3 regions of the Lachnoclostridium phytofermentans ISDg genome follow, and region 1 is predicted to be linked to each of the others. Evidence: riboswitches for the same ligand, from Rfam matches in the RefSeq annotation. Region 1 holds a riboswitch; each other region holds the start of a gene.
The links. Region 1 has a riboswitch for cobalamin ahead of hemA (glutamyl-tRNA reductase). Riboswitches for the same ligand answer to the same signal wherever they lie in the genome.

Region 1 (7,972 bases):
ATTATGAACCAAAGCTCCTGAAATAGGGTTTAACAAACCTAAAACAGACAGAACAATCGCAATAGCATTGATACACATAGAAGCAGTTATATTACCCTTTATTGTACGGATTGTGGAAGTGGAAAGTCTTTTTATGTATGGGATTTTGGCAATATCATCGCCCATTATTGCAATATCAGCTGCTTCTATTGCAATATCACTTCCAATGCTTCCCATGGCAATACTGACATTAGCCATTTTTAACGCCGGAGCATCATTTATTCCATCTCCTACCATGCAGACAATTTTGTTTTCTTGTTTTTGGAGTTTTTCTATGCTTTCAACTTTCTCGGTAGGAAGAAGCTCTGAATAGATGTTTGTAATACCTATCTGAGCTGCTACATACTCGGCTGTAAGCTGATTGTCTCCAGTTAGTAAAACCACATCGGTATTCATGGAATGAAGTTTGTCTATCACATCTTTCGCAGTTTCCTTGATTGTATCTGACAGTGCGATGATACCAATGACGGTATGTTCTTCTGCTAAGATGAGGGAAGCTTTGCCTTGATTTCTTAAGCAATCAAGTTTCTCTAAGATGTGATTTTCAATGGATATTTTATGATCTGAAAGGAATGTTGTGTTCCCACAGTAAATCATTTTTCCTGATGAAAGCCCCATTACGCCTTGTCCTGGAATCATCATAAAGTCAGATATTTCAGTAAGTAAAAGATTTTGACTTTTTGCAAATTTTACAATTGCTTTTCCAAGAGGATGTTCAGAGTAAGATTCTATGGAAGCTCCTTTTAAAAGTACTGAACTTTCAGTCTCAGAATCAATGAAAGGTATAATGTCAGAAACTTGTAAATTGCCATAGGTGAGTGTTCCGGTTTTGTCAAATGTTATACAATTGACCATTCCCATACGTTCCAGTGCCTCACCGGATTTTATTAAGACACCGTGTTTTGTTGCCTGACCAATGGCAGCCATAATGGAGGTTGGTGTGGCAAGCGCCAGTGCACATGGACAGAATACAACAAGGACAGTTACAGTTCTTACAATATCTTTTGTGATGATATATGCAACGATCGCAATAAGAAGAGCGATGGGAACAAGCCAGGTAGCCCATTTATCAACAATTTTCTGCATGGGAGCTTTTTTGTTCTCTGCTTCTTTGACAAGTAAAATCATTTTTTGCAAGGACGAATCTTTTCCAACTTGGACAGCTTTTATATCAATGGTTCCAAAACAGTTCATTGTTCCACAGAAAACAGTATCATTTGTAGATTTATCAACAGGAAGGGATTCACCGGTAATGACAGATTGATCGACAGAGCTATTCCCATTCATGATGATTCCATCAATAGGAATTGCCTCCCCAGGTAAGATGCGAAGCAAATCATTTATCTGTATTTGTTCAGTAGGTATCATTTCTTCATAGTACCCGTTCCCATTTGTAATCAGCTTTCTGCCTTGTGTTGGGATGAGTGACACAAGGTTACCGATTCCCTTTTTTGCTCTGGCTACGGTCATATCCTCAAGTATAGCTCCGATGGCCATGATAAATGCAACTTCACCAGCAGCAAATAACTCACCAATGAAAATGGAAGCAATCATGGCAATAGAAATCAAAAGGGCAGAGGAAATCCATTTTTGGAATATGAGCCTTGTGAAAGCGAGATATAATAACGGTAAACCCGAAATGAAAACCGTAATCCATGCAGGGTCAATTGGAAGTTTTTTATTGGTGATCATCAGAATGAAAGAAATAATTAGAAATATGCCAGAGAAAACAGTTAATTTGGTTCCTGCTAAAAAGTTAGTGAATTTTTTCATTTTGTTATTCCTCGCTATTCTTACTATAATATAGTACACTTTATTTGATAACTAACATTCTGTTCTACTATTATTATATTTTACCGTATTGTATTATCAACAATCAAAAATGGTAGATTGTAAGTTATGAAACAAATTATTGTTTTTGTACGGAAAGGAACTGGTATGGATAGAAGGATACAGAAAACAAGAGATTCGATATTTACGGCATTTAGCAGATTACTTTCAATGAAAAAATATTCACAGATAACGGTTCAGGATATTATAGATGAGGCCAATATTGGGAGAAGCACATTTTATGCCCATTTTGAGACAAAAGATCAATTGTTGGATGAATTGTGTCGGGATATTTTTGATCATATTTTTGCTAAAGATTTATCTTCAGAACAGCATCATGATTTTTCGGGGAACAAGGACTTTGAAGCGAAGATTACTCATATTTTATATCATTTGAAAGAAAGTAAGCATGACATGAAGTCAATTCTAACTTATGAAAGTGCTGATATCTTTTGGAGTTATTTTAAGAGGTATTTTGAAAAGCTATTTGCAGACTTTATAGATAGTGAAAGATATCATAATGTACCAGAGGAGTTTCTGTTGAACCATATGGCGGGCAGCTTTGTTGAGCTGGTAAAGTGGTGGATGAAAAAAGATATGAAGCCAGAACCAGAAGTTGTAGCATCCTATTTCATAGAAGTAATAAAGAAGTGAAAAAGAAGTGAAAAAGAAGTGAAAAAGAAGTGAAAAAGAAGTGAAAAAGAAGTGAAAAAGAAGTCATGAAAAGGAATCTATGAAAAAGAAGTAATTCTGTTAAAGAAGAGAAAATATAAGTTAATAGTAAAATAACCTAGCCGAACGATAGCATTCGTATGAATTGGTTGTGTTTTGGAATTCAAAGATTCTGTCCTATGCAGAATCTTTTTTTGATGAAATGGAGAGATTATTCAAACTTTTGGAAGAGATGACGAGATTTGTTATCATTGACATATAAAAGTTATAATGATACTATTTTAAAATAACAATTTAGATCTTTAAGGTGCTTGGTGTCATGCCGTTAGGTATTGAAGTCCAAGATAATAGGGAAATGGGTGAAAATCCCATACGGTCTCGCCGCTGTGAAGGAAGAATCATATCTTGAATATCACTGTGTAAAATTACATGGGAAGATGAGATATGGTGTTGACGCCTGAGTCAGAAGACCTGCCTTAAGATAGTTTTTACACTTATTTACGAATGATGATTAGGTGTAATTGGGATAGCACCATGGGGAAGCTATCTCCTTTTACGCCTTTTACAATTTATGTAAAAGGCTTTTTTTTGTTTGCACAGTATTGTCGAACTATTATTTAAATATTTGGAGGAAGTAAAGTGAGTATCCGCATGTTGGGAATTGATCATAATAAAGCATCTATCGAGGAACGAGAAATATTTTCGTTTACGAAAAAAATGGCAGCGGATGTTTTACTTAATATAAAAGAAATAGAAGGAATCAATGGTTGTATTATTTTATCAACCTGTAATCGAATGGAAGTGTGGGTTAGCTGCTTTGAAGAATTTGAAACTTCTATTTATGAAATTTTATGTTCAATAAAAAAGGTTGACGACAATCGATATAGACATTGTTTTATTGAACGTGGTGGGTATGACGCCATAGAGCATTTGTTTTATATGACCTGTGGCTTAAAGTCAAAAATCATTGGAGAAGACCAGATTCTGACACAGGTAAGAGAGGCATTGGAGCTCAGTAGAGAGAACTACTGTACCGACAGTGTTTTAGAAACACTGTTTCGTTTCGCCATTACTTCGGCAAAGCAGGTCAAGACACAGATACATTTATCTGTAGTGAATTCTTCTGTCATTCATCATGTGGTTCATGAGCTTAAATTATCTAATTATCTCTTTAAGGGAAAGAAATGCCTGGTTATTGGCAATGGTGAAATGGGGAAATTAGCAGCGACAAAGCTAGAAGAGGAAGGTTCCGATGTTACTGTAACAGTCAGACAATATCGAAGTGGTATCATTGAAATACCAGTTGGATGCAATAGAATCAATTACGGAGACCGACTTGAACATATCGTGGAATACGACTTTGTTATAAGTGCTACTTCAAGTCCTAATATGACAATTCATTTGGAGCAGTTAAGTAATCTGGAGTTTAAGAAACCAGTATTATTTATTGATTTGGCTGTTCCAAGGGATATCGATCCAAGGATTACGGAACTAAAAAATATAACGTTGTACGATATTGATCATTTCAAAGTGGAAACTGTATCTGATGAAATGAAAACACAGCTTCGTCAAATCGATGAGATACTAAAAACTAAGATGGATGAGTTTATATCCTGGTATGAGTGCAGGGGCATCATCAAGGTTGTACAGACGTTAAGTGAAAATGCAGCGATCGATGTGGGGCTAAGAATTGATAAAACGATGAAAAAAATAGAAATGGACAGTAACGATAAAGAATTATTAGCAGCAACAGTACATTCTGCAACGAATAAAGTTGTCAGTAAGTTGATGTTTGGGTTAAGAGATCATGTAAGTGCTGCTACATTTCAGGAATGTATGGTAGCACTAAAAAATATATATTAGGAGAAAAGAGTCATGTCTGAGGATGCAGCTGCATATTTTCCATTATTCGTTGATTTGAATAAGAAAGAGATAGTGGTATTTGGTGGAGGGAAGATTGCTACACGAAGGATTTTATCTTTATTGGATTTTGGAGCCGATATTACAGTAGTTTCTCCAGCATGTACCAAGGAGATTTCGGAGCTGTCAGCTCAAAATAAGCTTGTTTTGGAACAAAGATGCTATATGGTAGGTGAAATTAAGATGCCCTATATGGTACTGGCAGCAACCAATGATCCTATAGTCAATGACATGATACATAGAGAGTGTAAAGAAAAAGGGATTCTTATAAATGTAGCTTCGGATCAGACAAAATCTGATTTCTTTTTTCCAGGACTTGCTGTCCAGAAACCCATAGTAATTGGTGTTACAGCAAGTGGTAAGGATCATAAAAAGGTAAAAGTAATTACCCAGAAAATAAGAGATATGCTAAAAGGTGAGTGATGACAATGAGAATAATTCGTATCGGAAGCAGAGAAAGTGAACTGGCAGTTAGACAGTCGAGAATACTGATTGATTCTATAAAACAATATCATAATGAAATAGAGACTGAGCTTATTACCATGAAGACGACAGGAGATATCATACTGGATAAAAGCCTAGACAAAATTGGAGGAAAAGGTCTCTTTGTAAAGGAGCTAGATTTAGCGCTTATCGAAGGGAGAAGTGACCTGTCGGTACATAGCTTAAAGGATATGCCAATGGAAACGCCGGAGGAATTACCTATTTTAGCATTTTCAAAAAGGGAGGATCCAAGAGATGCGCTGGTTTTACCATTAGGATGTACAGAAATTGACCCTGTTTTACCAATTGGATGTTCCAGCCAGAGACGAATGCTTCAACTAAAAAAGATTTATCCAGGTGCCAATTATAAAGGAATCAGAGGAAATGTACTTACTAGGCTTGAGAAACTTGATAGAGGAGAATATGGTGCTCTTGTCTTAGCTGCGGCAGGGTTAAAGAGATTGGGATTAGAAAGCCGTATCAGCCGAATCTTTACGACGGAGGAAATTATTCCAGCTGCCGGACAGGGGATACTGGCTGTTCAGGGAAGAGCGGGTGAAAGTTATGAATTCTTAAAACAATTTCATAATGAAGAGGCAACCTTTCAAGCAGTATGTGAGAGAGCATTTGTAAAGACATTGAATGGAGGATGCAGTTCCCCGGTAGCAGCATATGCAAAGGTTGAAGATGAAATGATTACAGTAACAGGCTTATATTTCGATGAAATAACCGGTGATTATATCACTGGAAATCTTACCGGAAAGAAGGAAGATGCAGAGCAACTGGGGGAGATGTTAGCGAATAAGCTTAGAACGGAATGGTGCATGCGATGAAGAAAGGGAAGGTTTGGCTTGTAGGAGCAGGTCCTGCAGAAACAGACTTACTGACAATTAAAGCAAAAAAGGCAATCGAGCAGGCTGATGTGGTAGTTTACGACAGACTGGTTGGTCAGGGAATCCTGATGATGATACCTGAGGATGTAAAATGTATTGATGTTGGGAAGTGTGCTGGAAATCATACGATGCCTCAAAAACAAATTAATCAAATTTTATTACAAGAAGCTATGTCTGGCAAACAAGTTGTACGCTTAAAAGGTGGAGATCCGTTCCTATTTGGAAGAGGCGGAGAAGAACTCGAGTTGTTAAGTGAATATGACATACCCTTTGAAATAGTACCCGGTATAACATCTGCCATATCCGTACCAGCATATCATGGAATTCCGGTAACCCATCGTGATTATTGTTCTTCCGTTCATATCATTACGGGGCATAGGGGAAAAGATAAGCCCTATGATATAGATTTTGATGCACTTGTTCGCACCAAGGGAACGCTGGTATTTTTGATGGGGGCTTCCGCTCTGGGAGATATTTGCGATGGATTAATGAGGGCAGGTATAGAAACAGATATGCCAGCTGCAATCCTACAAAAAGGTACTACATCAAAGCAAAAACAAATTGTTGCGACAATTGGTACGCTAGAACAGGAAGTAAAAAGACAAGGGGTCGAAACTCCAGCAATTATCGTAGTGGGGAAAGTATGTCAGCTAGCGAATGATTTTTCCTGGTACGAAAAACGTCCATTATCAGGTAAGAAGATTGTGGTTACCAGACCGAAGGAGCTAGTTTCAACTCTTTCTGAAAAGCTGAAAAGTAAGGGAGCTGAAGTATTGGAGATTCCAACCATACGAATTGCTCCATTAAAAAATAATATTGTTTTGAAAAATACACTTTTGCAACTAGATCAGTTTCAATGGCTGGTATTTACAAGCCCTTCCGGAGTAGATGTCTTTTTTAACGCGATGAAGGAAGAAAAAATAGACATCAGAAAGCTGGCTAATCTAAAAGTTGCAGTTGTTGGTGAAGGAACCAAAAAGAAAGTGGAAGACAGGGGAATCCTGGTTGACCTGATTCCGGAAAATTACTATGGGAAATCCCTTGGAAAATCAATCAGAATGAGTTGCTGCGACGGAGATAGAATCCTTATTCCGAGGGCAAGTATTGGAAATGAAGAAATCATGGAAGAGATTAAAAAGAATCCACTGTTGGAAGTTATGGATATTCCAATCTATGATACGGTATATTCTACACCAGACATAATTAACTTAAAGGATGAATTTGAACGTGGAAATATTGATTTTGCCGTATTTACAAGTAAATCTACGGTGACGGGATTTGTCAAGGCAACAAAAGACTTGGATTATCACTTAGTGAATGCAGTTTGTATTGGAGAGCAGACCAGGGATGAAGCACAGAAAAATAATATGAAAACCTGGATGTCAAAAAAGGCTACAATTGATAGTCTTGTTGAAACGATCGAAGAGTTAGCAAGTGTTATATAGAGTGATGAATAGAATGCATTGAATGTATAGAGAGGCATGGCGGTAAAAATGGATATGATACAAAGACCAAGAAGACTAAGAAACAATTCGATACTCAGAAAAATGGTGAGAGAAACCAGAATGGATAAATCCTCCTTAGTATATCCTGTGTTTATTAAAGGAGGAGTAGGAATTGAAGAAGAAATCAAATCTATGGAGGGACAGTTTCGCTACAGTATTGACCGTCTTCCATATAAGCTAGAGGAATTAGCGAAAGCTGGCATTGATAAAGTTTTATTGTTTGGAATTCCGGAAGAAAAAGATGAATGTGGAAGTTCTGCATTTGATGATAATGGAATCATTCAGAAAGCACTTCGTTCCTTAAAAATGCAATTTCCCGAGATGTACTGTATCACTGATGTATGCATGTGTGAGTATACCTCCCATGGTCATTGTGGAATCTTAAATGGCGATAAGGTTGATAATGACAAGACATTAGAGTATTTGGCGAAGATAGCATTATCTCATGCAGAGGCTGGAGCAGATATGATTGCACCGTCTGATATGATGGATGGCAGGATAGGGGCGATTAGAAGAATGTTAGATAGCAATCAATTAGAACATATTCCTATCATGTCCTATGCAGTAAAGTATGCATCAGCTTTTTATGGACCATTCCGAGAAGCAGCAGGCTCAGCTCCTGCTTTTGGC
Region 2 (7,972 bases), 310 kb from region 1:
TAATAACATATTTAACCTCGTTTCTGAACACACGTAATACGTGTACTTTTCTGCGTAACACAAGTTTGTGGTTGCATCGCGGATACAGACTTGCTGAGTGAAAGATTAATAAAATCTCACTCCCATCCCCGCCTCTTTCTTTATAATAAACAAACATAATCCTGTTTACAGAATCACAATCTTAATAATCATACATAAACCCATGCAAAGGAATGCACTCACGTACAATAATACATTTGCTCTTATAATGTCCTTTATCTGAATCTTTCTAACCGAATCACCAATGAACTCCTTTTTATGTAGAACTCCATGATAATAAGCATCTCCTGCTAACTGTATCCCAAGAGCTCCTGCACATACTGCTTCTGTTTGAGCAGAATTAGGACTGGCGTGTTGATATCGGTCTCTAAGAAAGGTTTTTGCAGCCCTTTTCATGGAATAAAACTTACCATCCTTATTTGAAGAAGTGGAAATTCTCTTAGAGAAAATAAAATCTAAAACTTCACAAATGCCACTAGCTATTATCATAAGCAAAGCGGCTATTCTTGAAGGAATAAAATTTGCTACATCATCTAACCTAGCTGCTACCCTGCCAAAGTATAGATACCTCTCATTCTTATAAGCAACCATAGAATCCATTGTATTGATTGCTTTATAGATAAATCCTAATATAGGCCCACCAATCGCTAGATAGAGCATTGGCGCTATAATTCCATCCGAAGTATTTTCTGCAACTGTCTCTACTGCTGCCTTAATAATTCCTTCCTCAGTTAAAGAATCTGTATCTCTACCAACTATCATTGACAATTGATATCTAGCCCTAACAATATCTTCTTTCTCCAATTCACGATATACCTTCATGCTTTCCACACGTAATGATTTGGTAGCTAAAATCTGATAACACATCACAGTTTCCACAAGAAGCCTTACCATCGGATGAATGATTCCCGCAATATACAATAAAACAAAAGGTATTAGTCCTGAGATACTGATTACAATAAAACAAAGAACGGCTCCAGCGACTAGCTCACCTCGCTTAGTTTTAGGAAAACATCTACGCAAGAACTTTTCACTAGTTGATATAAGCTTTCCGATAAAACATACCGGATGAGGAATAGAGTGAGGGTCACCAAGAATTAAATCTAAGAGAAACCCTAATAAAAATGCTATAATTGTAATATTCATGAAACCTCCAAAATCACCGAACAATAACTAAATCTCACGAATCACTTCTAAGCGTCCATCGTTCCTAACTTCTAGCAGATAACCTTCCCCGTTTCCACAGCCCCAGGCATAGTAATCTTTCTTTTCCTTCGCAAATGCTGATAAGATTGCCATGATAGTTCCGCCATGTACGATGAGGGCTGCATCTGCTTCTTTTTCTGATATTATCCTGTTATCTGTTCTACCCATATTTTTCATAGATGTCTCTGTAAAAACTTCATTTATCACCTTACGATAGGCTTCCCTACAACGATGCTCAAACTCTTCTCTCGCTTCACCTGATGGAAATGGCATCGTACCATTAGAATCAATCCACTGTTGATACAAAGGTTCATTCGAAAGCTGCTTATAATTTTTCCCTTCAAATAATCCAAAATCACATTCTCTAAAATCATGTACAAATTTAAGTTCTCTGTTAGGATAAATTAAATTAGCAGTCATCTGGCATCGAAGCATTGGAGAACAATAAATGTTTTCCGTAGAAGGATAGCAACCTCTTTCTTTTTTTAATAGAAGTTCGTTGATACCTTCTTCGCATAAAGGTTCGTCCGTTTTCCCGATATAACACTTGCTAAGATTTCCTTTCGTTAGCCCATGCCTAATGAGTGCAATTCGTTTCATCTTTTATTATCGCTCCAATCCCATAATAGACTCGATGTACCTTTTTACTTAACTTTGCAAGTTCACAGAGAACTCTTCCAACCACTTCACGATAACTTCTCTCTATAGCCTCTAAGGGAACTACTCCAAGACCGACTTCATCACAGATAATAAAACAATTCGGATTTTTCTTAATATATCCGTGTAGTCGTCCTAAATATTTTGTTATCATCTCTTCATCCGAAAGTGAAGAATAATCTTCTTTCATCCACTCACGAATAGTATCCTGTAAAGAATTAAGTATCTGCTTTGTCTCATCTATTACGCTCTCTGCTACAGCATCTATAGCTAATCCTGAAACTTTCATAGTATATTCTAATTTTCCTGAAGCCCTACCACCAATGACCAGTTCCATATATTATTACTCCTTCCGCAATTACGACAGCTAATCCAGCCATCAGTTCACAACGTACTAAAAAATAACCTGCTAAATCTCCTGTCGTACCTCCAAACAACTGATATGCTAACTTCTTATACCGAATAAAACATAGCAAAGCTGTTAACATTCCAACTACTGTTAGAATTGGAGAAACCAATAACATGCCTATTACAGTAATCACTAAGTAGATAACCATACTGATTGTTACCTTCCTTTTATGTGCTGCTTGCTGAAATGTTGCTACCAGACCATTTGATTTTGCTGTCTTGAATTGAACGACTGCTAAACCACTTAAGGCTCTTGACACAACAAAAAATATGGCGATGATAATACTGCTTTTTAAAGTTAAAACCGAAACCATACCAAAGTACAACAAAAAATAAACTCCGCTACGAATAATTGCAAATGCTCCGGAATGCGGATCCTTTAATATTTCTAATCTTCGTTCTTTAGACTGGTAAGAAGAAATTGCATCCATGGTATCACAATAACCATCCATATGAATCCCACCAGATATTAAGATTGGAATTGATGTTAGCAAAGCTGCGATTAAGATATCACCAAGCTTAAGAAGATGTCCTATTTGAAAGGTAAGAAAGAACACTCCTCCTATCACCGCCCCAATCAAGGGAAAGAAACAAATCGCATAACGCATAGACGATTCCTCCCATTCCTTCATGGGAACTCTAATCTTTGAATACATACTAAATGCAATCCATAAAGAATTTAGCCACTTCATAATAACCTCTTTCCCCTTTATGATTTAAAGGAATACCACAAACTACTTCATCAACGTGCTCAAAGTCTACTGCTAACCTTGTATGAAGTTCTCCAAGTGCTTTGATATATAAGGAAGTACCCTCGTCGTAACTGATTCCATCAAATCCGATATCATTGGATACTACAATTAAGTGTGTCGTTTTTTCAGAAAGCAGCTCAACTTGTCTTAGTACTCCATCTATCACCCCATCCGCACCAATTCCTATCGGATCAAACATCTCATTTGCTAGAAGATTAGATAAACATTCCAATAACACGACGCTATCTTTGGGAATAGATACTTCATTCACCGTCAGCGATTTCTCAATTGTATGAAAATTTCTTCCGCTTCGTAGTAAACGATGTCTCTTTACACGCTTCTTTCCTTCTTCTCCATACACTTGCATCGTAGCTAGATAATACACAGGCAAATTGAAAGAATCCGCAATTTCTTCTGCATAGGCAGACTTGCCACTCCCGCTGCCTCCGGTGATTAAATATCTCATAATGGTTTATACTCCTCTATTTGTATATCAGTAAAGGTTGGCATACTGCGATATTCACTTAATGCCATCTCAAGTAGTGGCATTACCGCAACAGCTCCTGTTCCCTCACCTAAAGATAGGCGACATTGGATGATAGGATTTAGTTTAAGTTCTTCCAGTATCATTTGTGCGGCTGGCTCACCAGATTGATGAGAGGCAACCATCGTATATTTGCAAGGTTCACATAATCTGGTAGCTAGAAGCGCTGCTGCTGAGGATATAAAACCATCAATGACAATAGGTACCTCAAAAAATGCTCCTCCAAGATAGACACCAACCATGGCTGCCAAATCAAAGCCTCCAACCTTCTTTAAGATTTCCCAAGGCTCCTCTGGGTTTAAATGATGAAAAGCGATTGCTTCCTCGATTATCTTTGCCTTATGCGTAATTCCTTCCTTACTTAAGCCTGCTCCCTTTCCTGTTACATTCTTCGCAGGTACTTGAAGGAGAGCAGCAGTGACAGCGCTACTGGTAGTCGTATTGCCAATTCCCATCTCCCCCGTTGCTATAATTTCATAACCTGATTCTTTGTATTCCTTCACTAATAAGATACCGGCTTCTATACAATTACATAACTCATCTTCTGTCATAGCCTCCATCTGAGAAAAGTCTCTTGTTCCTCTTCTTGCCTTCAGACAGCGCATTTCCTCTACTTCAGTTAGCATACCAACATCAACTGGAATTACCTCAGCGTTAGCCACTTTTGCAAAATGATTGATGCTGGCTCTCCCATGAAGAATATTTTGAGCTACAACCGCAGTCACTTCACTTCCAGTCTGGGAAATCCCCTGTGCTACAATCCCATTGTCCGCACAAAATACCATGCAACAACGTTTCTTAAGCGTTATCTTAGGATTGATAGAAACCAGTGTTGCAACAGCATCCTCCAGATATCCAAGTCCATAAAGTGGTTTTGCAATCTTATCCCAGTACTTATTAGCTTCTCTTTTTCTTTCTTCAATTTCACTAAAATCTCTTGTTATCAGCTGTCTTATGATAAGTTTACAATCAATTTCCCGCTCCATAATAATTCCTTTCTTGTCTCATACCTTTTTATGGACTTTCCCTTTTTAAGGTCTTTCCCTTATTCTTGCAATAATGACCAACGTGACTTAACCATACATATAGGAAATTGCAGCGCAAATTCCTATAAACTAAAAAATGCCTCATACACAAAATAGCATAAGAGGCATAACAAAAAAACTCCCTAAATGAGTTCTTTACTACACCAGCTATTCACCGTAGCCTTGTGTTATTTCTTATAGTGAGGCAGGTCTTCTGGCTTTGGCTTCAGCACATACTACAGTCTTCCCGATTACTCAGTGACATGTCCTACATTCGTAAGTGAAGTATGCTCTTCCATTACAGCGGCGGGACCGCATGGGATTTTTCACCCATTTCCCTATTATCCTTGGCTATAAATCATGCCAAGGCACCTCTCTACATTATATTTTTAAGATAGAATTTCAGTACATGTAAAAAATTTAATTCTCTTATTTGGAAATTAAACCCGCTTCATTATAACTAAAAAATCAAAGGATGTAAAGTATCTACCGTAATTAATCCTTATAATCCCTGATAATAACCAATAATATACAATGGAATAACTACTTTAAAAATGTTACAATATTATTACAGAAATATTTCATTTTGGTAATTCTATAACAAAATATCCTCATGTTCTGAATCTCCTGACAAAAAGATGTAACCTATTTGACTCTTTTTTGTCGCACTTTTATGAAATACTTAAGATATCTAAAATACGAAAGAATGGTAATGAATATGAACTACAAAGTTAAATTAGGCACTCTAGTAACATCTCTGGTTTTATCTGGATATATTACAACTATCCCAGTAGCTCACGCTACTTCATATAAAATCTCCCCCCCACTTATAACAACCTCTCGCTTCATCACTTCTAATGTAGGATCTCACGAGGTATCAGTCCGACAAGGTCAAAATAAGATAGATCTCGACGTTAGCGTTACAAAAAATGCGACCGCGTCGGAAATTCAGCAATTATTAGATTATAACAAGAATAATGTATACAACCTAACCATAAGAATACCATATGGTACCTATGTACTTGATCAAGAACTTCGTATCTATTCTAATACTACAATTATTGTTTCTACTGGAGCTAAATTAATGAAGAACCACCAACGTGGAGCCATGATTGCAAATGATATGAGTAAAGATAACGGTGGTTATTCTACTACCGAAAATATCACCATCGATGGGGGTATCTGGGATTCCTCTATGATAGCAGGCTATAACAAGGGTACGGAGAGTTTTCGTTTTATACACGCTACAAATGTTACCGTTAAAAACGCAACCATTCGTAATGTACCAGACAAAAGCCACCTTATTACCTTTGCTGGTGTTAAAAACGGTACTATAGAAAATTGCATACTCTTTGGTTATAATGGTGAAACGTTAAAAGAAGCGATTCAGCTCGACATCGTTCATGACAATATCATCGTTCCTTCCATGCAGTCAAGTTCTATCCTATATGACGATTTACCATGTGATACAATTGTCATAAAAGATAACCTAATATACAACTTTCCCCGCGGTATTGGTTCCCATACTTCTGTCCAAGGAGTTTTCCATACTAACATAACAATTGAGAATAATAGGCTTCATGATATCTCGGAAGCTGCCATTAAAGTTTATAACTATACAAACACCAATATAAAAAACAATATCATAGATAGAGCAGGTGTTGGGATTCTTGTCTATACGACAATTGCAAATGAGGAGATGAATTATCTTCCTGCTCTTCCAAGTACGAAAAAACAGCCCCTTCCTAAAAATTATCGCATCGTAATTGAGGGAAATACTATTAAGAATATGAGACAATATCTAGAAGGTTCAACGCTTACCTGGGGTGATGGAATACGTGTTATTGGTAGCAAAGCACGACCTTTATCCAATGTTTCTATTAGAAAGAATAAGCTAACAAAGACAGCCCGCTATGGAATCTTTGTAGAATACTCCCCTAACTGTTATATTGGTAGCAACTATATCACTGATACCTATCGTTATGCAATTTGCGTACACAATAGTAACTCAGGTAATCTATACTGGAACCAGATTAGTAAAGCGGGAGCGAAAAACAGCTATTATGGAGGAATTGGTGTATCATATACCCAAAATTTAAAGATCTATAGTAATAAGATAAACGTGACAGCCAAAAATGGTATTTATCTAAATTCAACTACAAGAAACTGCAATGTTACCTGGAATAAGATCACCGGTGTAGCCGCTGCTCAAGCTATTTATGCAGATACAAAAGATGGACATACGGTTAAAAATAATACACCGAAAGTAAAAAAGTAATTTGTTAGTTTTGTTATAGAACAATGAAGTGGCGGTTTTCTGAACTATCTGATGATTCCAAGATAATTACGCCATACGGCACATTTAAACCAAAAAAATTTCCATACGAAAAGTTGCTATTTCCGGAAGAAGAAAATTGTGTGGATCACATACTAAAGCTTTATTTCTAATAGCCAGTAACATTACCTGTGCTAGAACTACTATGAATATGAACCTTTTGGGGACATTATTTTTATGAAAAAGAGGAGCTTATGCTCAATAGCTTTTATATCTACTATTGAGCATAAGCTCCCTTTATGATTGCATATTCTTTTATTATCGTTGTTGTTGCTTTCTTATACGCTCTGTGCATTCTTTTCAAGCACTAAATAAGCACTCGCTACTTTTCAACTTAGCTAGTTCTTACTTCATAGCTTTTCAAGTATAAAGCAGCTCTAATATCTTTTTTAAAGATTTAAACATGCTGATAAACCATATCAAGTTGGAATTCTGTTTCACTACCAACATATCCTATCTTTTCATAAACATGCTTTGCTGGCTCATTTAACTCGTCTGCCATAAGAAAAGAACGTACAGCTCCTTGTTCCTTTCCATAAGCAATGGCCTTTTAATCGCATCAAATTTATTTCTGTCAATCATGCAATCTCCTTTACTATTAGTCAAAAGGATAAATTACACCCCAACTAGCTCTAAGACCGTCCATAATTTCCATCACGCGGAGAGTTTCCTCATGAGGCATCTCCGGACATTCTAATTTACCTTCTGCTATTGCCTTGAAAGCTGCAGTTACTTCATACTCATATCCAGTAATTTGTTCTGGTCTCTCAATGGTTTCTACTAATTCGCGGTTTGAATTGTATACTTCAATTTTCTCATAGTTATTCATCCCATAAACCTTTAAATAACCTTCGGTACCATAGATGATTGCTTGTGATTCCATCGCACTAATCATAGAACTGCTAAGTGTTGCTACCTTACCATCTTTATAAGTCAAGATGACACTATGTGTTTCATCTACACCAAGATCAGTTAATACTGCAGAAGTTTTGATATCCGAAATCTC
Region 3 (7,972 bases), 990 kb from region 1:
AAGGAATGGATAACCCAAATAACCAGTTTGCATTATACCTCTGAACTTTCTTATCTGCTGCGCTAATTTGTATTGTAATCGTATTATCAGGCATCATGATACCATTCTCAGTCCGAACATATTCAAACTGATAACAGTTGTTATAATATCCTACATAAGATGCGGTTTGATATGTTACATGCCCCCAAACTTCAGGTGCAACCTTTTTAATGAAAGCATCTGCAACAGGGCGAAGTTCTTTGATGAGATAGTTGATTGGCTCTTGCTTATCATACTTATCATAATCTCTATCATTAATAAAAGTTATATTCGCATTATCATCACAAACCACATTAAAATAATGTGAACCTTTTTCACTAGACCAATTTAAGTTCCACTGTATTCCTCTTCCGTATTCTTCGCCATAATAATTCGAATCAAATTTGGTACAGTCAGATGGAATGGTAACCTTCTTCTTAATTTCTGTTATAATCTTCGAAAGATTTGCTTGAAGCTTCGTATCTTCTGTAGAATTACTCTGCACACTTTCACTGGTAACTGCCTCCGCTACTACGGTAGACATCGCATCTACTTGGACTGGAATACTGGTAAAAATAAGTCCACCTGCTAACATAAGTGCTATAAAACTCTTTCTCTTCATAATAAAAACCACTCCTTCCATAGCCTGCAAACATCGGGGTCGCAGGTACAAACAATTCATGAAACCGTGTGAAGTTTTAAAATTTCTTAGGCGGCGTCTTTTGAAACCTTAGAAATTTTCTTTACACTTCTTCCAAAATTCTTTATCCGAATTATTGTTCTATGCATTAGACGATATATATTTCCATTTGTTCCACACTTTGTAAAATATTTTAGCATTTTTATTTAATATAAGATTTTAAGGCGAAGAAAAAAAGAACAGATTGAATTTGCCACTTTAGGCTCATCAAGTTTTAAACTTGAAAGCGAAATCACTTTTCTAATCAAATGCAATTCGTCTTGCTGAGTCCACAGGGTGAGTGTACATCCCTCAGATAGCTTATGGTTTATGGGAAATCAAAAAAGCTCGCTTCCGCGAACTTTTCTTTATCAATCGAATAAAAGCAGAAGCCATTGAAGTCCACTTCAAAAACTCCTGCTTTTTAATTCAATTTTGATTATTTATATTTTTCTAAGACGGAGTTGGAATGAAATAAGTACCACCTAATGCTTCATTCTCTAGTTCATAGAAGAGAATTTCAAATACTTGATTCAGATTATCAATCGTTAATACTTGTTTTGTTTCCCCTGCTGCTACGATTCTTCCATCTTTCATTAAAACAATCTGTTTACAATACCTTGCAGCTAAATTGATGTCGTGAAGTACAGTTATAATCGATGTGTTCTTCGTATCATTTAACTTCTTTAAATATTTCATTAATTCCATCTGATACCGAACATCCAAATGAGCTACTGGTTCGTCTAAAAACAACCAAGGTGTCTGCTGAGCGATTGCTCTAGCTGTAATAACCCTCTGTTTTTCTCCACCGCTTAACCTGGAAAATATAGCTTCACGTAAGTGATAGCAATTCGTCATCTTCATAGCTTCGTTTACAATTTCTCTATCCTTATCACTGACTGCTTGAAACCTTTTTTGATAAGGTGCTCGCCCCATCATCACAATTTCATATGCTGTGAATCTTGTTTCGATGTTGGTGTTTTGTGGGACTAGGGACATCTTTTTCGCTATATCGTTACGTTTATAACTTGTAATTTCCTTATTTTCAAGGAATATTCTTCCTGACTCTACTGGTAACAATCTTAGGATATGGCGAATAAATGAGGTTTTTCCGGATCCGTTTGGCCCCAAAATACCGTAAAACCCTCCCTGTAAAAAAGTCGCACATATCTCTTTTAAGATTGCATCCTCCTCTTTTTGTGGCTGCCAAGTAAGTTCATTTATTTGTATTGTCTGTAATTTATCCATCTTACACCATCCTTTTCTTATCACGATATAGTAATAATAAGAAATATGGTGCTCCAAATAATGCGGTAATAACTCCGACTGGTAATTCTCCAGGTGCTCTTAAGGTTCTTGCTAAAGTATCACAAACAATTAAGAAAAAGGCACCAAAGATACAACTAAATGGCAATAATCTCTCGTGTCTTGGACCAAGTAGCAATCGTATCATATGAGGTATAATTAAACCGACAAAGCCTATAATACCACAAACCGAGACGCAAGCGGCTACCAAAAGTGAACCAACTATGATAAGAGTTCTCTTCACTTTCAATGTATCAATACCAAGACTTTCTGCAGTTTCCTCACCTGCCGCTATAATGTTTAGTTCTCTCGCATACACAATAATTATCGTAGCACAGACAACAAAAAACAGGAGAAGAAATCCGACTTTCTTCATGCTAGCTGCAGAAAAGCTTCCAAGAGTCCACATATAAACCTTTTCTATCTGCTCTCTTCTAATACTCATTAATAAGGAAATCATAGCAGACAACATAGAACTAATCGCTGTACCAGTTAGCACAATATGAGTAACTGAACCAGTACTTCCAGTAAACGCAATTTGGTATACTAAGAAAACAGTAAGTAGAGCTCCAACAAAGGCAAATGCCCCTATCACACCCAGACCAAAAAATGATATCGTCATACCACTTAGTGTAGCTATCGTAGCTCCAAGAGCTGCACCAGAGGAAATGCCAAGTATCTGTGGGTCTGCAAGTGGATTACGAAATAATCCTTGAAAACATGCCCCTACTAACGCAAGTGAGGCTCCGCTTAAACCAGAGAGTAAAATCCTAGGTATTCGAATATTCCAAATAATCGTAACATAATTTTTAGGTATATCCGAAGTTTCTATTAACTTTCTAATAATCGGTATTTTACTTAGAAGGACCTTTAAACTATCATATATTGTTATGTTGGCTGAACCAACTGATGCTGTGACAATAATCGTAATAAGTAGTAGCAACGTAAACACTAGATAATAAAATGAAGTCTTTCTTTTGTTCATATTAATAATCAGGCCTTTCCATAACTGCAAACTTTGAACCACAGGTACAAAGTTGCGTATTTACTCCAGTATCTATTGAAATGCTTCTGGATGCAGTATTTTTGCTACCTCTAAAATTCCATCAGCAACACGATAACTTTGACGTTCCAGTAAATTATTATCAATACTATACACTTGATTATTCTTTACAGCACTTAAATCTTTATAGTTATCACTTGAGATAAAGCTATCCTTCATACTGGAATCTAAAATAATTACCTCTGGGTCTGCATCAATTAAACTTTCTAATGTATATGACCATCCACTAACATTTTTAGCAATATTATCTCCACCTGCTAGTGTTAATAAATTTCCGATAAAGGTATCACCTCCGGCTGTATAATCTCCGTATTCCCCAAAACCTACTACATAATATACAGTCTTCTTAGGAAGTGACGCAACCTTCTTTGTTACATCTTCTATTTGTGTTTTCATTGTTTCTACAAGCTTTGCTGAATTATCCTGACAATTAAATATCTGTCCAATTAAATCAATCATCCCATAGATACCAGCAACATCTTTATCTTCATTCGCTACAACGACCGTAATTCCAACCTCTTTAAATTTTTGAATAACATCTTCCGTCCATAGGGAAGAAGCTAATACAACATCTGGAGCTAGACTTACAACTTTTTCTATATCAGGATTATAAAAATCTCCGATAGATTCAATAGACAATGCTTCCGCTGGATAATCACAATAATCCGTACGTCCAATCAATTTATCTGATAGCGAAAGTGCATATAATATCTCTGTGATACTAGGAGAAAACGATATCATTGTTTGAGGTTCATTTTCAAACGTAATGGTAGTTCCCATAGTATCGGTAACTGTGAGTGGGTACTTAGTTTCATTATTCTCTGTAGTATCCTCTGGTAAGCCAGTCGGGGTTGTGGCTGGTTCTGTGCCAGTTGATGGCTGAGCAGTAATTTGTGCCTCTGAAGTTGGCATTTCATTAGTTTCATGATTCTCATTGCCTGCTTTTGTCCCACAACCTGTCATGACAATGGTTAGAATCAATCCAAGTGTCAATAGTTTTTTAAATTTCTTCATTTAGCCTCCATGCTGCGACTATCTTTTTAGGAGCCGCTAATGGCGTGGGTTTGGCGCAGCACAAACTTGTCTGTGTAAAGTTTTAGAATTTCTTAGGCGGCGTCTTTTGGCGCCTTAGATATTCTCTTCACACTTACTCCCTTTTTGATCCGCAACTCCCTCCGAGTGCAGATGATTCATTCTCATATGGCAGGTTTCCTGGCTCATGGTCATTTTACTCATTGCTGTCTTCTCATATCATTCTTCGCTTTTTAAGGCTAGGAGCCGTATCCTTAACGCTAAAGAAGATACAATGACACTTCCGCAATTTTCATTCCATTGACAGTAACGGGGGCTGCTGTGGATTTTCACCACATTCCCTTTTAACTTATATTAAGAAGCACCACATGGTCGCAATTATTATACCCGTAACTTGGATACAATACAAGTAAATTTTAACAACAAGAAATCACATAGATAATAATTACTCATCAAAAAAAGACTGTCATAAAAGATTTAATGACAGTCCTTCTCCTATTACGTTTCATTTTGTAACTTTATTGGAAAAGCCAACCTATTTATTCTATGAAATACTATCTTCCTGATATATACATTAAATATACATGGAATATATATTAGTAAACGTATCTATTATCATAAGTTACGCCTTTTCACATGGCCCAAAATAATCTTTTCTAAGACAGACTTATATACTAAAACGATCTGAGCATCAATAAAGCAATATTTATTGAGAACAAATTCATAAGTCTTCATTAGAAACAGAACGCTCATCGTACCAAGAGCAGTAATCGCAATCATTGGTACTAAACCTTTCAATAGAATAAATGTAGAGGCAGCAATATAGAATACCACAGCAAACATATAATTTTTACTGATTCGAAAAGCAAGCAACATAGCATCGTTTAATCTATCATGCATCCGTGCAATCGATTCAATATCTTTATCCTTAAGCCTGGTGTAGATATCCTCAAAGACCTCTTTACTCTCTAGTGATTTGTTCTTGAGATTTTTTTGAATGTATGTGAAATACTTATTGTAGTTGACTTCTCCTAATTCCTTGCGTATTAATTTCTTGAATACACTCATCATATCCCCATTTCCTTTCGGTGGAATTGAACCTGTCTTTAGTATTTGCGAAGTCCTCTAATAAAGTCTTGTAATTTCTGGTTAGTTTGTAAAATTTGAAAATAAGATGACAAAACTTGGCTATGTCATGAACAATAAATTATATATTCACAAAATGTTCATAAGTTAGCCATACTATCATCATATTCATATCTTATAATACAAATATAACATAAATATGTTTACAAGATAATTTTTTTCATAAAACAAAGCCCGGCAGTTACCCTCCCCCTCTACCGGGCTTCTCCTCTGCCCTTTTTTCGAAATTACTTAGACTTTTTATCTCTATTCTTTCAAATCTTAATTTTCTCAAATCTTAATTTCATCAAATTATAATTTGATTCACATACTTTGCAGTGTTTTCATAATCAAATTCTTCCGCTGCTTCCATCGCTTGATGAATCTTTTTTTGATTTTCCTTAGATACCATCGTTAACAGTAGTCTTAATCCATTTATAATCTCAAAATATTCATAATGACTAATATGATATAATACTTTCCCCTGCTGCTTTGCGATTACTTCTTTAGAACAGTTAGAAATCCCCATGGTTTCATTCTTAGGATTTCTTCTATTATTATATGCGATTAACGCTTGTTCGAGTTCACTACAAAATAAGTTAATGCGCATGAGAAATCTCTTTAGTTGTTCCATCTGGCATTCATGGATAGAATTATTATGTTCCAATGATTCCTCGCTCATTCTTTTCATTTCAAGGGCAGTTGCATCTTCCGCTAATTCTCTTGATCCCAAATGATACAATATACTTTTTAAAGAATGGCATTCTGCTTGCATAATACCACGTTCTTTCTCTTCTGTAATAAGTTCTAACTTATCTTTTGATTGAATTAATTGTTTCATCGATGCTTCTGCTATGCGGATATAATTATCCACCTGATTTAGAGCATAATGCAAGCCTAATCTACAATCAAGCGTAGTAACCTGTTGAAATATTTCTATAAATTCTGATACTTCATCCGTTCTTTCCCCAATCTCGTGAAAGGAATCTATCAAATTCTCACATAATTTTTCTTTTGGTAACCATCTTTTTAAACATTGACTTAGCTTATCTGCCTCAATTGGTTTTTCTAATACATCAGAAAATTCATTTGTTGTTGCGATTTTTTCATTTTCACCGATGAGAGCACCTGAAATCGCTATAATCACCTGACCGAATTTTCCCACTAATTTATGTATCCTTTTCGCAGTTTCAACTCCATCTATTTCTGGCATCATGAGATCCATAAAAATTAAGTCATAATCTTTTTCAGCCACCTTTTCTAAGGCATCCCGTCCGCCTCCTGCAGTTTCAACAGAAAGACCATATGTCTTTAACATCATTCCTCCTGCTATCAGATTAACAGGATTGTCATCTACGATTAAAGCTGTGGCTCCAATTTTATCCCCATGAAAGATTGTATCAATCACACACAACATCCTCCTTTACTTTTATTATCTATCACATCACAATGTTATAGTTTTTCCATTCATTCACTTTGTCTCCCATATCCTAACAAATTTAAAGACTAAAATCAAGATTTTCCATTTTTTTCTTTAAAACTTTTCTTTATTTTATTATCACTTTTTGTTATAATAGTCGGTAAGAAAAAATTTGAAGTCGGGACGCACGCAATAGCGGGCGTTCTAACCATGAATACAATTCTGTGAACTCCCACATATTATGGATTAGTACACAGAAAATATTGCAACAAAAGTTTAAGTGCATGAAAAATGCATAAATATCCTGGAGGTATCATTATGTCAAATGTTTGCATTATGGATCATCCTCTAATCCAACATAAGATTGGTATTATGAGAATGAAAACCACATCTACTAAAGAATTTCGTGATTTAGTAGCCGAAGTAGCTATGCTTATCTATTATGAGGCAAGCCGCAACCTACCATTAGCTGATAAGGAAGTGGAGACTCCACTTACTAAGGCTATTGTTAAAGAAATCGAAGGTAAGAAATTATGTGTCGTTCCAATTCTACGTGCCGGAATGCATATGGCAGACGGTATTCTTAATCTAACACCGAATGCAAAAGTAGGCCACATAGGATTATATCGTAACGAAGAAACTCTTGAACCTGTTGAGTACTTCTGTAAATTACCATCTGACGCTCCTGATCGCGAAATCTTTGTTGTGGATCCAATGCTAGCTACTGGTGGTTCTGCTATTGCAGCTATCACATTATTAAAAAGACGCGGCATTGAAAAAATTCGTTTCCTCTGCCTAATTGCAGCTCCAGAAGGTCTTAAAAAATTACAAGAAGCTCATCCAGACGTTGATGTTTTTATCGGTGCACTTGATGAGCGTCTAAATGAACAGGGTTATATTTTACCTGGTTTAGGTGATGCTGGTGATCGTATCTACGGTACAAAATAATCTCGGAACATGATTCTATTTGGAGATTATAATTCCAATTAATTTATAATATTATTTCACCATGTTTTAGTATTATAAAAAGAGAAAGGGCTGTTGCCATTTTAAACACTCCCTGTCAAGAGACAATGAGCAGTTTAAAATGGCAACAGCTCCTTTTTATTTTTTCACTGAGAATTTATAGATCGTAACACTTTCAAAAGGTTCTCCTGCATTCTTAAGACAGGATGGAAAATTACTTATATTACAGGAATTTGGATAATATTGTGTTTCAAAGCAAACTCCATCACGTTTCTGATAGCAATATCCTTCTTTTCCATTTTCATTTCCAAGAATAAAATTACCAGTATAGAGCTGAAGACCTTTCGCGTCGGTAAATACCTCC

Region 2: it holds a riboswitch for cobalamin, as region 1 does, so the genes downstream of both, cobT (nicotinate-nucleotide--dimethylbenzimidazole phosphoribosyltransferase) here and hemA (glutamyl-tRNA reductase) in region 1, are expected to answer to the same signal.
Region 3: it holds a riboswitch for cobalamin, as region 1 does, so the genes downstream of both, CPHY_RS03050 (ABC transporter substrate-binding protein) here and hemA (glutamyl-tRNA reductase) in region 1, are expected to answer to the same signal.

What each region holds. Positions count from the first base shown of each region.
Region 1 covers NC_010001.1:1,704,852-1,712,823, forward strand. The annotation lists gene CPHY_RS07135 (heavy metal translocating P-type ATPase) at 1-1,812, opposite strand, end outside; gene CPHY_RS07140 (TetR/AcrR family transcriptional regulator) at 1,939-2,523, shown strand; cobalamin riboswitch at 2,830-3,034, shown strand; gene hemA (glutamyl-tRNA reductase) at 3,181-4,404, shown strand; gene CPHY_RS07150 (precorrin-2 dehydrogenase/sirohydrochlorin ferrochelatase family protein) at 4,417-4,884, shown strand; gene hemC (hydroxymethylbilane synthase) at 4,890-5,777, shown strand; gene cobA (uroporphyrinogen-III C-methyltransferase) at 5,774-7,282, shown strand; gene hemB (porphobilinogen synthase) at 7,331-7,972, shown strand, end outside.
Region 2 covers NC_010001.1:1,393,115-1,401,086, reverse strand. The annotation lists gene CPHY_RS05860 (pyridoxal phosphate-dependent aminotransferase) at 1-9, opposite strand, end outside; gene cbiB (adenosylcobinamide-phosphate synthase CbiB) at 166-1,185, opposite strand; gene CPHY_RS05850 (histidine phosphatase family protein) at 1,213-1,845, opposite strand; gene CPHY_RS20650 (bifunctional adenosylcobinamide kinase/adenosylcobinamide-phosphate guanylyltransferase) at 1,823-2,239, opposite strand; gene CPHY_RS05840 (adenosylcobinamide-GDP ribazoletransferase) at 2,217-3,002, opposite strand; gene CPHY_RS05835 (bifunctional adenosylcobinamide kinase/adenosylcobinamide-phosphate guanylyltransferase) at 2,968-3,528, opposite strand; gene cobT (nicotinate-nucleotide--dimethylbenzimidazole phosphoribosyltransferase) at 3,525-4,592, opposite strand; cobalamin riboswitch at 4,819-5,022, opposite strand; gene CPHY_RS05825 (right-handed parallel beta-helix repeat-containing protein) at 5,350-6,909, shown strand; gene CPHY_RS05820 (Gfo/Idh/MocA family protein) at 7,565-7,972, opposite strand, start outside.
Region 3 covers NC_010001.1:716,048-724,019, reverse strand. The annotation lists gene CPHY_RS03065 (S-layer homology domain-containing protein) at 1-640, opposite strand, end outside; gene CPHY_RS03060 (ABC transporter ATP-binding protein) at 1,151-1,945, opposite strand; gene CPHY_RS03055 (FecCD family ABC transporter permease) at 1,947-2,987, opposite strand; gene CPHY_RS03050 (ABC transporter substrate-binding protein) at 3,060-4,079, opposite strand; cobalamin riboswitch at 4,251-4,481, opposite strand; gene CPHY_RS03045 (hypothetical protein) at 4,713-5,165, opposite strand; gene CPHY_RS03040 (response regulator) at 5,530-6,630, opposite strand; gene upp (uracil phosphoribosyltransferase) at 6,961-7,590, shown strand; gene CPHY_RS03030 (aldose epimerase family protein) at 7,747-7,972, opposite strand, start outside.